DNA from 3 places in the Gellertiella sp. DMC107 genome. Region 2 is predicted to be linked to each of the others. Evidence: riboswitches for the same ligand, from Rfam matches in the RefSeq annotation. Region 2 holds a riboswitch; each other region holds the start of a gene.
What was found. Region 2 has a riboswitch for cobalamin ahead of cobU (bifunctional adenosylcobinamide kinase/adenosylcobinamide-phosphate guanylyltransferase). Riboswitches for the same ligand answer to the same signal wherever they lie in the genome.
Positions count from the first base shown of each region.

Region 1: it holds a riboswitch for cobalamin, as region 2 does, so the genes downstream of both, bluB (5,6-dimethylbenzimidazole synthase) here and cobU (bifunctional adenosylcobinamide kinase/adenosylcobinamide-phosphate guanylyltransferase) in region 2, are expected to answer to the same signal.
Region 3: it holds a riboswitch for cobalamin, as region 2 does, so the genes downstream of both, ACT54B_RS17515 (energy-coupling factor ABC transporter permease) here and cobU (bifunctional adenosylcobinamide kinase/adenosylcobinamide-phosphate guanylyltransferase) in region 2, are expected to answer to the same signal.

Region 1 is NZ_JBQUZZ010000001.1:27,336-31,608, forward strand. It holds gene ACT54B_RS00110 (methyl-accepting chemotaxis protein) at 1-631, opposite strand, end outside; gene ACT54B_RS00115 (phosphatase PAP2 family protein) at 844-1,581, opposite strand; gene bluB (5,6-dimethylbenzimidazole synthase) at 1,701-2,387, opposite strand; cobalamin riboswitch at 2,434-2,638, opposite strand; gene ACT54B_RS00125 (NAD+ synthase) at 2,672-4,273, opposite strand, start outside.
Region 2 is NZ_JBQUZZ010000001.1:152,232-156,504, reverse strand. It holds gene ACT54B_RS00720 (cobyric acid synthase) at 1-1,014, shown strand, start outside; cobalamin riboswitch at 1,081-1,451, shown strand; gene cobU (bifunctional adenosylcobinamide kinase/adenosylcobinamide-phosphate guanylyltransferase) at 1,636-2,160, shown strand; gene cobW (cobalamin biosynthesis protein CobW) at 2,165-3,238, shown strand; gene cobN (cobaltochelatase subunit CobN) at 3,243-4,273, shown strand, end outside.
Region 3 is NZ_JBQUZZ010000005.1:271,017-275,289, reverse strand. It holds gene ACT54B_RS17530 (energy-coupling factor ABC transporter ATP-binding protein) at 1-567, opposite strand, end outside; gene cbiQ (cobalt ECF transporter T component CbiQ) at 564-1,304, opposite strand; gene ACT54B_RS17520 (energy-coupling factor ABC transporter substrate-binding protein) at 1,304-1,618, opposite strand; gene ACT54B_RS17515 (energy-coupling factor ABC transporter permease) at 1,622-2,290, opposite strand; cobalamin riboswitch at 2,363-2,582, opposite strand; gene betI (choline-binding transcriptional repressor BetI) at 2,661-3,251, opposite strand; gene choX (choline ABC transporter substrate-binding protein) at 3,452-4,273, shown strand, end outside.

The DNA.
Region 1 (4,273 bases), 120 kb from region 2:
TGGCAATCATCGCCTGCACCAGCGCCGTCGCCTCGGCTTCCAGTGCGGCCTTGCTCTCCGCCGCCTGCTGCTCGAGCCGGTCCACATAGCTCTTGACGATGCTGCCGGTCGCGTCGATTTCTTCCTGGAGCGCATCCGCCACCTTGTCGAATGCCGGCATCTGCTTGTTTCCGGCTTCCGGTCCGCCAGCCACATAGGTCTTGGCCATCTCGATGCCAGTCGCGTGGAAGCCCGCGTAACGTTCCGAAAGCGCGTCCAGCGTCGTGACGAGATCGGAAAGGCCAGCCGTTTCGGCAAGCGCCTTCAGGCGGGCGACCTTTTCCGACAGGCTCTTGGCCGATTGCGCGGCAAGATCGAGACCGTCATCCAACCCGTCCTTGCCCTGCGTTGCAGACATATCGGTCAGCGATTCCTGGGTGCTGACGATATCCAGCTCGATCCGCAGCTTCAGCTCGGTGATCTCCCGGGCCAGGTCCTGCGCTTGTTCCTGCGCCAGAGCGATGTCCATGCTGCGCTGCAATTGCCGCGCTGACAATGTGTCCGAAATGGCAAGCACACCGGTGCTGAGGCAGATAAGGCTGATGATGGCAGCAGGCACGAGCCTGCCCAATCGAAAACGATCGAAGATCATTCGAGGAACCTTGAATTCGGAAGATGAAGGGGGGGCGGTGCCTCTCAGGGCGCTCGGCAAACATCATGTTCCGGCAAGATTGCCGTCCGGTTGGCAACAACTATTTGCCGATAAATTTTAATAGTGCCTTAAGCCTAACGGCCATTTAAATCGTTTTGTTGACCAAAGACATTTATTTTAGCGGCATCTTCTATTATAAATTGCTATTTTCATTATGCGCCACTATTGATTGTGTTTCGATGCGGGAAGCTCAGAACCTGCAGCCGCCACAGCAGGCTGGTGAGGGTGAGGACGACGCCCCAGGCGATGACGACATCGGAGAGAAAATGCGCTCCGAAGGCCACGCGGCTGAGCGAGACGGTGACCGCGAAGGGCGCAATCGCCGCATAGGCCATGGGCCGGCGACCAGCCGGCAGCAGCAGCGGCAGGGACAGAAGGGCCGCCGCCGAAGCGCTCTCCCCCGAAATGAACGAGCAGTTGTCCAGACAGGCGCGGGAGAGATCCCAGGGAAGCGAAAAGGCAGAATCGCCCCCGAAACCCAGCGTCTCGCGCGGCCGTGCCCGGCCGAAGCCGTCCTTGATCACCCGCGTCAGAAGCCCTGGCCCCAGCCCCATGACACAGAGAAGAAACAGACAATGGCCCGGTGGGGGCATGAGAGCGGCCAGACGAGACCGTCGGCCGACCGACCGGACCAGCAGCGCGGCAAACGCACAGAGCACGCAGACGTGCGGCAAGACGAGGTTGATGTTGCGCAGCAGCGTCAAGAGCGGATCGGCAGCCAGGAAAAATCCGGTCCTCTCCGCATAAAACAGCGCGCTGACAGCCAGATCCACCTCTGGAAACAGCCGAAAGAACAGACTGGCCAACACCGTGGCCGCGAAAAAGCCGGCGGCAGGCCATGCCGCCACGGCACGCCCTTCGCCGGGCAGTGCAGGAACACTGACCGTCATCCCCTGATCCCGTAAATGGAGACGCCCCCAATGCGCCTTCACAGGGGAGGATAACGAACGGCCATGACGGTTTGGCTACGGTCCTGTGACAGCTCTGTCCGGCGCGCGCCGAGGGGAGACTATCCGCCCCAGGTTTCCTCAAAGACCAGATCCTCCAGCGGCAACCGCTGCCGCCAGCCTTTCACCGCCAGTTCCGGCTCGCTGTAGAGCTGGTCCACATAGCCCGCGCAAAGCCAGGCGACGATTTCCACATGGTCGGGGATGGAAAAGATCTCCCGCACGTCGCGGTCGTGAAAAATGCTCACCCAGCCGATGCCAACCCCTTCCGCCCGGGCCGCGAGCCAGAGATTCTGCACCGCGCAGACGGTGGAATAGACATCCATGCGCGGATTGTGGGTCCGGCCCAGCACCACCTGGCCGCCCCGCGTGGGATCGCAGGTCACACAGATGCTGAGCGGCGCCTTGAGGATGCCTTCGAGCTTCAGCGCGCGATACTGGTCGCGGCGTTCGCCGGTAAACATCAGCGCCGCCTCCTCGTTCGCCCGGCAGAAGGCCTCGTGCACCCGGCGGCGCTTTTCCTCGGAACGGACGAGCAGGAAATTCCAGGGCTGCATGAAGCCCACGCTCGGTGCGGCATGCGCCGCCTTCAACAGGCGTTCCACCACATCGTCAGGCAGAGGGTCGGGCAAAAACTGGTCGCGCACGTCCCGCCGCGTTTCGATGGCGCGATAAAGGGCGGCTTTTTCATCCGGTGTGAACGGTTCGGCATGCACCAGCGCATCGCGGTGCGATTTCGTCGCAAGCATCGTTCGATCCCCAACAATGCAGACACCGCTGCCGCCGTCCGCGCGGCATCGGCTATGGCATCAGGCCGGTCTTCTGACTGGGCATCATCCGCCCGCTGCACGCCTTCCCGGTTTCCCAGTGGCGCGGCCTTCCGGTCAGGAAAGCCGTCTGCAACGACGTCCGCCTTACAGCGTTGGGCACGTTCCGGTTTTTCACCGGATTCCCGATTATCCGCCGGAAACCCGGCGGCACCTGAATATCCTGCTTATGACAAGGCGCCGGCCCTTTGGCAAGGCGCCCCCGCCTACCGGTCGCGGAACCGGTTGGTGATCGGATAGCGCCGGTCGCGTCCGAAATTCTTGCGGGTGATCTTCACGCCCGGCGCCGACTGCCGGCGCTTGTATTCGGCGATATAGAGCAGATGCTCGATCCGGTGCACCGTCGCCACGTCGTGACCGCGCGCCACGATATCCTCCACCGACATTTCCGCCTCGACGAGACATTCGAGAATATCGTCGAGGACCGGATAGGGCGGCAGCGAATCCTGGTCGGTCTGGTTCGGCCGAAGCTCTGCCGAAGGTGCCTTGTCCAGAATGTTTTTCGGGATCACCTCGCCCCCCGGCCCGAGCGCGCCCGGCGGCACATGGCTGTTGCGCCAGGCAGAAAGCGCATAGACCTGCATCTTGTACAGGTCCTTGATCGGGTTGAAGCCACCGTTCATGTCGCCATAGAGCGTGCAATAGCCCACCGACATTTCCGACTTGTTCCCGGTCGTGACGACCATCGAACCGAACTTGTTGGAAATGGCCATCAGAATGGTGCCGCGCGCCCGGCTCTGGAGGTTTTCCTCCGTAATGCCCTCTTCCGTCCCCTCGAAAACCTCCGACAGCGCGGAGAGAAACCCGGCGACCGGCTCCTCGATCGGCACCACCTCGTAACGGCAGCCCAGCGCCTTGGCACAGGCCTCCGCGTCCGTCAGCGAATCGGAGGAGGTGTAGCGATAGGGCAGCATCACGCAGCGCACCCGCTCCTCGCCCAGCGCATCCACCGCAATGGCCGCGCAGATCGCGCTGTCGATGCCGCCGGAGAGGCCAAGCACCACATTGCGGAAGCCGTTCTTGTTCACGTAATCCCGGAAGCCGATCATGCAGGCCCGATAATCGGCCTCTTGCGTATCGGGCAGATTGGCCCGGCCGCCGTCGCGGCAGACCCAGCTTTCGCCCTCCCGCTTCCAGGTGGAAACGGACAGGGTCTCCTCGAACTGGCTCATCTGGAAAGCCATGGACTTGTCGACGTTGAAGGCAAAGCTCGCGCCGTCGAAGACCAGTTCGTCCTGTCCGCCGAGCTGGTTCGCATAGATCATCGGCAGGCCGAGTTCGATCACATGCTTCAGCACGATCTGGTGGCGGATATCCATCTTGTTGCGATAATAGGGCGAGCCGTTCGGCACCAGCAGGAGCTCCGCGCCGCTTTCCGCCAGCGTCTCGCAGACGCCGAGTTCACCCCAGATATCCTCGCAGACCGGGATGCCGAGACGCACGCCCCGGAAATTCACCGGCCCCGGCATCGCGCCGGCGCGGAACACGCGCTTTTCGTCGAACTCGCCGTAATTGGGCAGATCCACCTTGTCACGGATGGCGAGGACCCGGCCGCCGTCCAGCACCGCGACGGAATTGTAGCGGCCCGCCTCGTCCTGGCGGGGAAAGCCGATGATGACCCCCGGCCCGCCATCGGCGGTTTCCGCGGCAAAGGCGTCGATCGCCTCCCGGCAGGCGCGGATGAAGGCAGGCTTCAGAACCAGGTCTTCCGGCGGATAGCCCGCCACGAACAGTTCGGTGAGCAGCAGGAGATGGGCTCCCTGCCGTGCCGCATCGGCGCGGGCTTCCCGCGCCTTCGCCATATTGCC
Region 2 (4,273 bases):
AATATGGGTTTTGCGACACGGGCGCAGGTTCCCGTCGTGCTGGTCGGGGATATCGACCGGGGCGGGGTGATTGCCTCGCTGGTCGGTACCCATGCCATCCTGCCGCCCGAGGACCGGGCGATGATCGCCGGTTACCTGATCAACAAGTTCCGGGGCGATGTGACGCTTTTCGACGACGGGTTGAAAGCCATCGAGGGTTTCACGGGCTGGCCCTGTTTCGGCGTCGTTCCCTGGCTGAAGGCGGCGGCCCGGCTGCCGGCAGAGGATTCCGTCGTGCTGGAGCGTCTCGCGCGACCGGAGGGACGGGCGCTGAAGGTGGCCGTTCCGGTCCTCTCGCGCATCGCCAATTTCGACGATCTCGATCCGCTGAAGGCCGAGCCGGAGGTGGATCTCGTCTATGTCCGTCCGGGGGAGGCAATCCCTGCCGATACGGGGCTGGTGGTGCTGCCGGGTTCGAAATCGACCATCGGCGATCTGATGGATCTGCGCGCGCAGGGCTGGGATCGCGATCTGGCCCGGCATGTGAAGCGGGGCGGACGGGTGATCGGCATTTGCGGCGGATATCAGATGCTCGGGCGCGTGGTGCGCGATCCGCTCGGCATCGAAGGCGGCACGACGGAAACGGAGGGTCTTGGCCTGCTCGACGTGGAAACCGAAATGGCCCCGGAAAAGACGGTCCGCAACACGGCCGCCTGGTCGGTCGAGCATGATGTGCCGCTCGAGGGCTACGAGATCCATCTGGGCGTGACGGAGGGGCCGGATTGCGTCCGTCCGGCGATCCGCATCGGCAACCGGGCCGATGGGGCCATCTCGCCGGACGGGCGGGTCATGGGCACCTATCTGCACGGTCTCTTTGGCAATGACGGATACAGGCGGGGCCTGCTGTCCACCTTCGGCATCGAAGGGGACCGGCTCTCCTACCGGGAAGGGGTGGATCGCGCGCTCGACGATCTGGCGGCCGAGCTGGAATCGCTTCTCGATCCACGCTGGCTCGATGGCCTGATGGGCGGTTGAGCCGGTTCCGCCTGCGACATTGCCCGCCGCCCGATGCGATTGACTTGGAACGCCCCCACTCTTATGAAACATCAAGAAACGGATGGTTTCCGCTGCGCCAAGGTCGCAGCGGGAAGAGATAGGGAATGCGCAAGGATGGACCCATTCAGGGCATCCGTATCGCAGCCGACCCCGCGACTGTAGAGCGGCGAGGGGACTTCATCCCGGTTCTGACGGCATTGGCCGGCGGTTCGCATGGTGCGGACGGGCGAAGGCGACAGGGACAGGGAAAAGCCACTGGAGTGGCATGGAAAACAGCCGGGGCCGGACGCCTCTTCTTCTACGAATCGTCCACCTCTTTCCATGCGGATCACTTCGGGAAGGCGAGAAGCACCTGCTGGCACGGCGACGTGCCGGGAACCGCGAGCCAGGAGACCTGCCATTCGTGCCGGGCGAAGAGCCCAGTTCCTGGGGAGGCGTCCCCAATGCCAGCACGGAGGTTGTCATGGCAAGACGAGCGCCCATGCCGGCTATGTGCCGGATGGCGAAGCATGCATGTGTGTCTGGCCTGACAGGGCGGCGCAGCGGTGTTTCCGCCGCGATGCCGGCTTTTGATTCATGCCGTGTGGGAGACTGCAGGCCATGACGGCACAGTCCAAAGGCGCTGTCCTCGTTCTCGGCGGCGCGCGCTCCGGAAAATCCCGATTTGCCGAAAACTATGTGCTGGGCACGGGCCTCAGGCGCCATTACGTGGCGACGGGCCGGGCCTGGGACGACGAGATGCGCGCGCGCATCGACAAGCACCGCGAGGACCGCGGCCCGGACTGGAACACGCTGGAAGAGCCGCTCGATCTCGTCTTCGCGCTCCAGACCATCGATTCCACGGAGAGTGTCATCCTGGTCGATTGCCTGACCCTCTGGGTCACCAACCTGATGATGGAAGAGCGCGACATGGCCTCCGAATTCCGCGCGCTTGCGGAATTCGTGCGGGATGCCCGGGGTCGCATCGTTTTCGTCTCCAACGAGGTCGGTCTGGGCATTGTCCCGGAAAACCGCATGGCCAGAGAATTCCGCGACCATGCGGGCCGCCTGCACCAGTTGATCGCCGACGTGGCGAAGGAAGTCTATTTTGTTGCGGCGGGCCTGCCGCTGAAGATGAAGGGTTGAACCGATGTTCAAGGAAAAGATCCCCGCAACTGTGATCACCGGTTTTCTCGGAGCGGGCAAGACCACGATGATCCGCAACCTGCTGACCGATACCGGCGGCAAGAAGATCGCGCTGATCATCAACGAATTCGGCGATCTCGGCGTCGATGGGGAGGTGCTGAAGGGTTGCGGTGCGGAAAACTGTACCGAGGACGACATCATCGAGCTGACCAATGGCTGCATCTGCTGCACCGTGGCCGACGATTTTGTGCCGACCATGATGAAGCTGCTGGAGCGCGAAAGCCGCCCTGACCATATCGTCATCGAAACCTCCGGCCTTGCGCTGCCGCAGCCGCTGGTTGCCGCCTTCAACTGGCCGGAAATCCGCACGCAGGTGACGGTCGATGGCGTGGTGACCGTGGTGGACAGTGCCGCCGTCGCCGCAGGCCGCTTTGCCGACGATCACGACCGCGTGGATGCCATGCGCGCCGAAGACGAGGGGCTCGACCATGAAAGCCCGCTCGAAGAACTCTTCGAGGACCAGCTGACCTGCGCCGACCTCATCGTTCTCAACAAGACCGACCTTCTGGATGCCGAGGGCCTTGCCACGGTTCGCAGCGAAGTGACCGCCCGCATTGCCCGCAAGCCGACGATGATCGAAGCCCGCAACGGCTCGGTTCCGGCCTCGGTCCTGCTCGGCCTCGGCGTCGGCACGGAAGCCGATATCGAGAACCGCAAGTCGCATCACGAGCTGGAACACGAGGCCCTGCACGAGGACGGCGTCGAGCACCATCACGACCATGATCATGACGAGTTCGAGAGCTTCGTGGCCGAGCTCGGTCCCGTTGCCGATCCGGCGCTCTTCGTGGAGAAGCTGAAGGCGATCATCGCGGAACACGATATCCTCCGCCTCAAGGGCTTTGCCGACGTGCCCGGCAAGCCGATGCGCCTCGTCATCCAGGCGGTCGGCAGCCGCATCGACCATTATTTCGATCGCGCCTGGGCCCCGGGCGAAACCCGCGCCACCCGCCTCGTCGTCATCGGCCTGCATGACGAGATGGACGACGACGCGATCCGCGCGGCGCTGAAGGCGCTCTGATCCCATGCATCTGCTGCTCGCACAAAAGGGAACCATCTCGGACGGGGACGAGGCCATCGATCTCGGCCAGTCGCCGGGTGATATACTGTTCCTGTCGGCAGCGGATACGGAGCTTGCCGCCGTCGCCTCGGCGCAGCGGCAGCTCGACAACGGGTTTACCTTGCGGGTCGCGAGCCTGATTTCGCTGAAGCATCCGATGTCCGTCGATACCTATGTGGAGCGGACGGCGCGGCATGCGAAGCTGATCGTGGTGCGGCCGCTTGGCGGGGCGAGCTATTTCCAGTATGCGCTGGAGGCCTTGCATGCTGCCGCAAACCGATACGGCGCGAAGATTGCGGTCATTCCCGGCGATTCCAAGCCCGATCCGGGGCTGGTGCCCTATTCGAATATCGGTGTCGACGATCTCAACGCACTCTGGTCCTACCTGATCGAGGGCGGTAACGACAATACGCGCGCCTTCCTCACCTATGCCTCGGCCATGCTGTCGGGGGGCGAAAAGCCGGGTCCCGCCGTGCCGCTTGCCAAGGCCGGCATCTGGTGGCCGGGCGAAGGGGTGATCAAGGTCTCCCGCTGGCTGGAAAAGGTGGGTCCCAGCCAGGAGGCGAAGGGCACCGTTGCCATTTCCTTCTACCGCGCGCTCGTCCAGAGCGGCGAGACAAAGCCTGTCGAGGCGATGATCGAGGCGCTGGCGGCGGAGGGGCTGCGCGCACTTCCCGTCTTTGCCTACAGCCTGAAGGATTCCGACTGCATCGGCACGCTGAAGTCGATCTTCGCCAAGGGCGTGCCTGAAGTGGTGATCAACGCCACCGCCTTTGCGGTTTCCGCGCCCGGCGCGAACCGCAAGCCGACCGTTCTGGAATCGCAAGGATCGGTCGTGTTGCAGGCGATCTTCTCCGCTTCGTCCAAAGAAGCATGGGAAGCCTCCGCGCAGGGGCTTTCCGCCCGCGATCTCGGCATGAATGTCTCGCTGCCGGAGGTGGATGGCCGTGTGCTTTCCCGCGCCGTCTCCTTCAAGGCCGCCAAGCGCTTTGACGA
Region 3 (4,273 bases), on a different contig from region 2:
CGTCCCGCGCCTGTTCAGGGCGTCGAGCGCATGCATGAGTTCGCTGACCCCATGCGGGTCGAGACCGGCGGTCGGCTCGTCCAGCAGCAGCACGCGGGGCTCCATGGCGATGACGCCGGCAATCGCGGCCCGCTTCTTCTGCCCGAAGCTCATGCGGTGGGTGGGGGTCGCTGCCAGATCGGCAATGCCCATCGCCTCCAGCGCGGCCGCCACCCGGCGGCGGATCTCCGCCTCCGGCAGACCCATGTTGGACGGGCCGAAGGACACGTCTTCGGCGACCGTGGCCGCAAAGAGCTGGTCGTCCGGGTCCTGCATGACGAGGCCGACGCTGGCGCGCAGCCGGGCAAGGCCCTTGCGGTCGTGGCTGATGGCCTCGCCGTCGAGCCGCACCGTGCCTTCCGCCGGCTTCAGGCTGCCGTTCAGCAGCTGGAAAAGGGTGGACTTGCCGGCCCCGTTGACGCCGAGCAGCGCCACGCACTCACCGCGATCGATGGAAAAACCGACGCCCGAGAGCGCCGGCGGCGCGCCCGGATAGGCAAAGGAAAGGCCTTTCGCCGACAGGATCATGCAAACCTCCCGACCAGCAGCAGGCCGGCAAAGGCGCTGACCGTCGCCGCCATGCGGAAGAGGCGGGAGGGCTCCTCGGTCGTCAGGAACACGAGTCGCCCCTCGTAGCCGCGCGCGCCCAGTCCGGTTTCCAGCCGCTGCGCCCGCGAGAAGACCCGCGGCAGCAGCGCCGCCAGCAGCAGACCGTGCGAGGTGAGAATGCCGCGGAAATTCCGGTGCCCGAGCCGGCCTTTCAGCGCCCGCTCGCCGCTTTCCAGACAGTCGAGCGTCAGCCAGATCATCCGGAACATCACGAGCGCGATATCGGCAATATGCGGGTTCAGGCCGCGCCGCTCCAGGAAGGCGATCAGCCGGGTGAGCGGCGTCGTCAGCGCCAGCAGCAGCAGGGCGGAAATGGAGGCAAGCGCCGTCACGGCAAAGCGTGCAGCCATCAGAAGGTCTTCCCGGCCTGCCAGGCCGAGAACGGGGCCACCGGACCAGGAGAGCGTCACCGCCTGGGCCAGGACGCCCGTGGCGATGAAGCCTGCCGGAACGGCAAAAGCCTTCAGGTAATCGCGCGCCGGAATACCGGCGCCGAAAAGGGTGAGCAGGGCCATGATCGCCAGGATCACGAGCTTGATCGCCAGCGCCGTCGACAGCACCGCCACCAGCATGGCGGAGAGGCTGAGCGCGAGTTTTTCCGCCGTTGGCACATGGCGCCAACGGCTCGTATGGGCGGACCGGTCGATGAGGCGCATCAGTGCGCCTGTTCGACGGATGTCTTCGATGCGCGATGGCTGTCGCCCCGGGCGGAGCGTCGGCCGAAATAGAAGCCGATCAGGCCGGCGCCAAGCGCGGCCTGCAGCGCAAACAGCAGGCTGGCCACTTCGCCGCTCGGCGGCTCCCAGATCGGGGTGAACCAGGGCTGGTAACCGGGATTGATCTCGGTGATCAGCGCGGCGGCATTGTTGTCGGCGCCGTTGAACTGGGCGGTGCCGCCCCGGTGGATGAAGAGCGGCGCGGCGGCCAGCGCGCCCACGATGGACAGGAGGATGAGGTTCTGCTTCAGCATGGCTCAGGCCTTTCCGGTCACGGGGCCGAGCGCCTTCAGCTCATCGGCGGAATAGCGCGACAGAAGATTCATCACGACCACGGTCAGCAGACCCTCGCTGACCGCAAGCGGCGCCTGGGTGGGTGCGAAGACCGCGAGGAACTTCACGGCCGCCCCGGTGACGCCCGAAACCGGATCGGGGAAGGCGAGCGCCAGCTGCAGCGCGGTGACGCAATAGGTGGCGAGATCGCCGAGCATGGCGGCGAAGAACACCGCGACCGCCATGGAAGCCCCCGCCTTCGTGAGGCCGCGATAGAGGCCATAGGCGATGAAGGGACCGGCGATCGCCATGGAGAAGACGTTGGCGCCCAGCGTCGTCAGACCGCCATGGGCGAGCAGCAGCGCCTGGAACAGAAGCACGATGGTGCCGAGCACGGCTGTCACGGACGGGCCGAACAGCGTGGCCGAGAGGCCGGTGCCGGTCGGATGGGAGCAGCTGCCCGTCACCGACGGGATCTTCAGCGCCGAGAGCACGAAGACATAGGCCCCGGAAGCGGCCAGCAGCATCTTGGTTTCTGGTTTTTCCTCAAGCGTGCGCACGATCTTGCGGGCGCCATAGACGACGAAGGGGAGAGAAAGCGCAGCCCAGCCAAGGGCATGGCTCACCGGAAGGTAGCCTTCCATGATATGCATCGGACAACTCCTTTGCCCGCGCCACCCGCGCGGGGCCAGTCAAAAGGATGGTTCCCTGTCGGGAAATCCCATCCCGGGTTGCCGAAAGAGGCAGGTCTCCTGGCTTGCGGGTCGTCGCTCGGTCCGCCTTATCGGCACGCCTGTCGCGCCAATGGCATGGTTGGACGTCGCTCTCCGCTCACAGTTGCGGGGGCAGCCACGGTCTCGGTCCCTGATGGGTAATCCTCACCGTGTTCCCTTTTCATCCGCCCTCCCGTCCGGTGTGGGCAGAACCGTCTTTCGTAGTCACGTCGCGCGAACCTTCGGGTCCGCGTTTCCGCATCCCTCCTTCATAGGAGAAGTTCCAGCCGATTGCAATCTGCGCTTTGCGTCATGCGGTGACGGTGGCAGGCACAAGCCCGTCGACATAGCGCCAGACCTGCCGCAGCGCCGCATCCCGGTCCATCGATCCGGCGCCGAGCCCCAGGCGCAGCCAGAGGCCGTCGATCAGCGCGCTGAGGCCGGCGGCGATGTCTTCCGCCTCCTGACGCGGCACGAGGCCGGCCAGCGCCGCCACCAGATTGGAGTGGAGCCGCGCGTGGAACACATGCTGAAGCCGCGCCAGCTGCGGCTCGCGCGGCACTTCCGCCACCAGCGAAAGCCAGGCATGGCTGATTTCCGGCTTGAAGAATTCCGGCTCGAAATTGCCGAGCAGCACCGCTTCGAGCCGCTGCCGGGGCGTCGTGGCCGTCTTCAGCCGGGCGACGACCGCCCGGTGCAGGGCCGCGTTCGCCTCCCGCATGGCCTGCTCGAAAAGCTCCTGCTTGTTGCGGAAATAATGCAGCACGATGCCCTTCGATGCCCCCGCATGCGTGGCCACCTTTTCCAGCGTCGTTCCTGCCAGGCCCTCCGTCTGCAGCACCTCGAAAGCCGCCTGCCGCAGTTCCCGGCGCCGGATCTCGCTGATTCTCGAAAGCTTCATGGCCGCCCTGCCTCTGCTCTGTGCCCCTGCCTCCTTCATCGACAATTCGTCCGGAAAGATCAACTGTTGACCGGCGGGTCAATTTAATATCCAATGAGACAAAATGATGGGAACGGCGGTGCGCCGCAGAAAAGGAGATGTCGATGAGGGGGCAAACGGAAAAGGGTCGAAGCGGGCGTGGCCTCGTGCTCGCCGCAATCATGGCAGGGGTTCTGGCCGGGGCGGGCGCCGCCCGGGCCGCCGAGGCTGAAAGCTGCAAGGCGGTCCGCATGGCCGAACCCGGATGGAACGATCTTGCCTTCACCACCGGCGTCGGGATGACGCTGCTGAAGGGGCTCGGCTATGAACCGTCCTCGTCGCTTCTCGGCGTCGATGTCATCTATCTCAGCCTGAAAAACCGGGATCTCGACGTTTTCCTCGGCTATTGGGATCCGGCCATGATCACCTATGCCAAGCCCTATCTGGCGGATGGAACGGTAGAGACGGTGGCCACCAATCTCACCGGGGCGAAATATACCTTTGCCGTGCCGACCTATGTCTATGAGGCCGGCGTCCACGACTTCGCCGATCTGCAGGCCTTCGCCGACCGCTTCGAACGCAAGCTCTACGGCATCGAGCCGGGTTCCAACCAGCTGATGCTGGATGCCGTCAACGATCCCGCGCTTGGCCTGAAGGGCTGGGAAGTGGTGGAATCCTCCGAGCAGGGCATGCTGGCCGAGGTCAAGCGGCATGCGAAAGACAAGAGCTTCATCGTGTTCCAGGGCTGGGCGCCCCATCCGATGAACACGGACATCGACATGAAGTACCTCACCGGCGGCGACAAGTTCTACGGCCCGGATTTCGGTGCGGCCACCGTCAGCACCCAGGTGCGCAAGGGCTTTGCCGGGGAATGCCCGAATGTGGCCAAGCTGCTTTCCAATCTCCGCTTCGATGTGGATTTCGAGAATCGCGGCATGGGCTACCTGATGAATGACGGCCTGCCGCCCGAAGAGGCCGCCGCCCGTGCCATCAAGGAGGAGCCG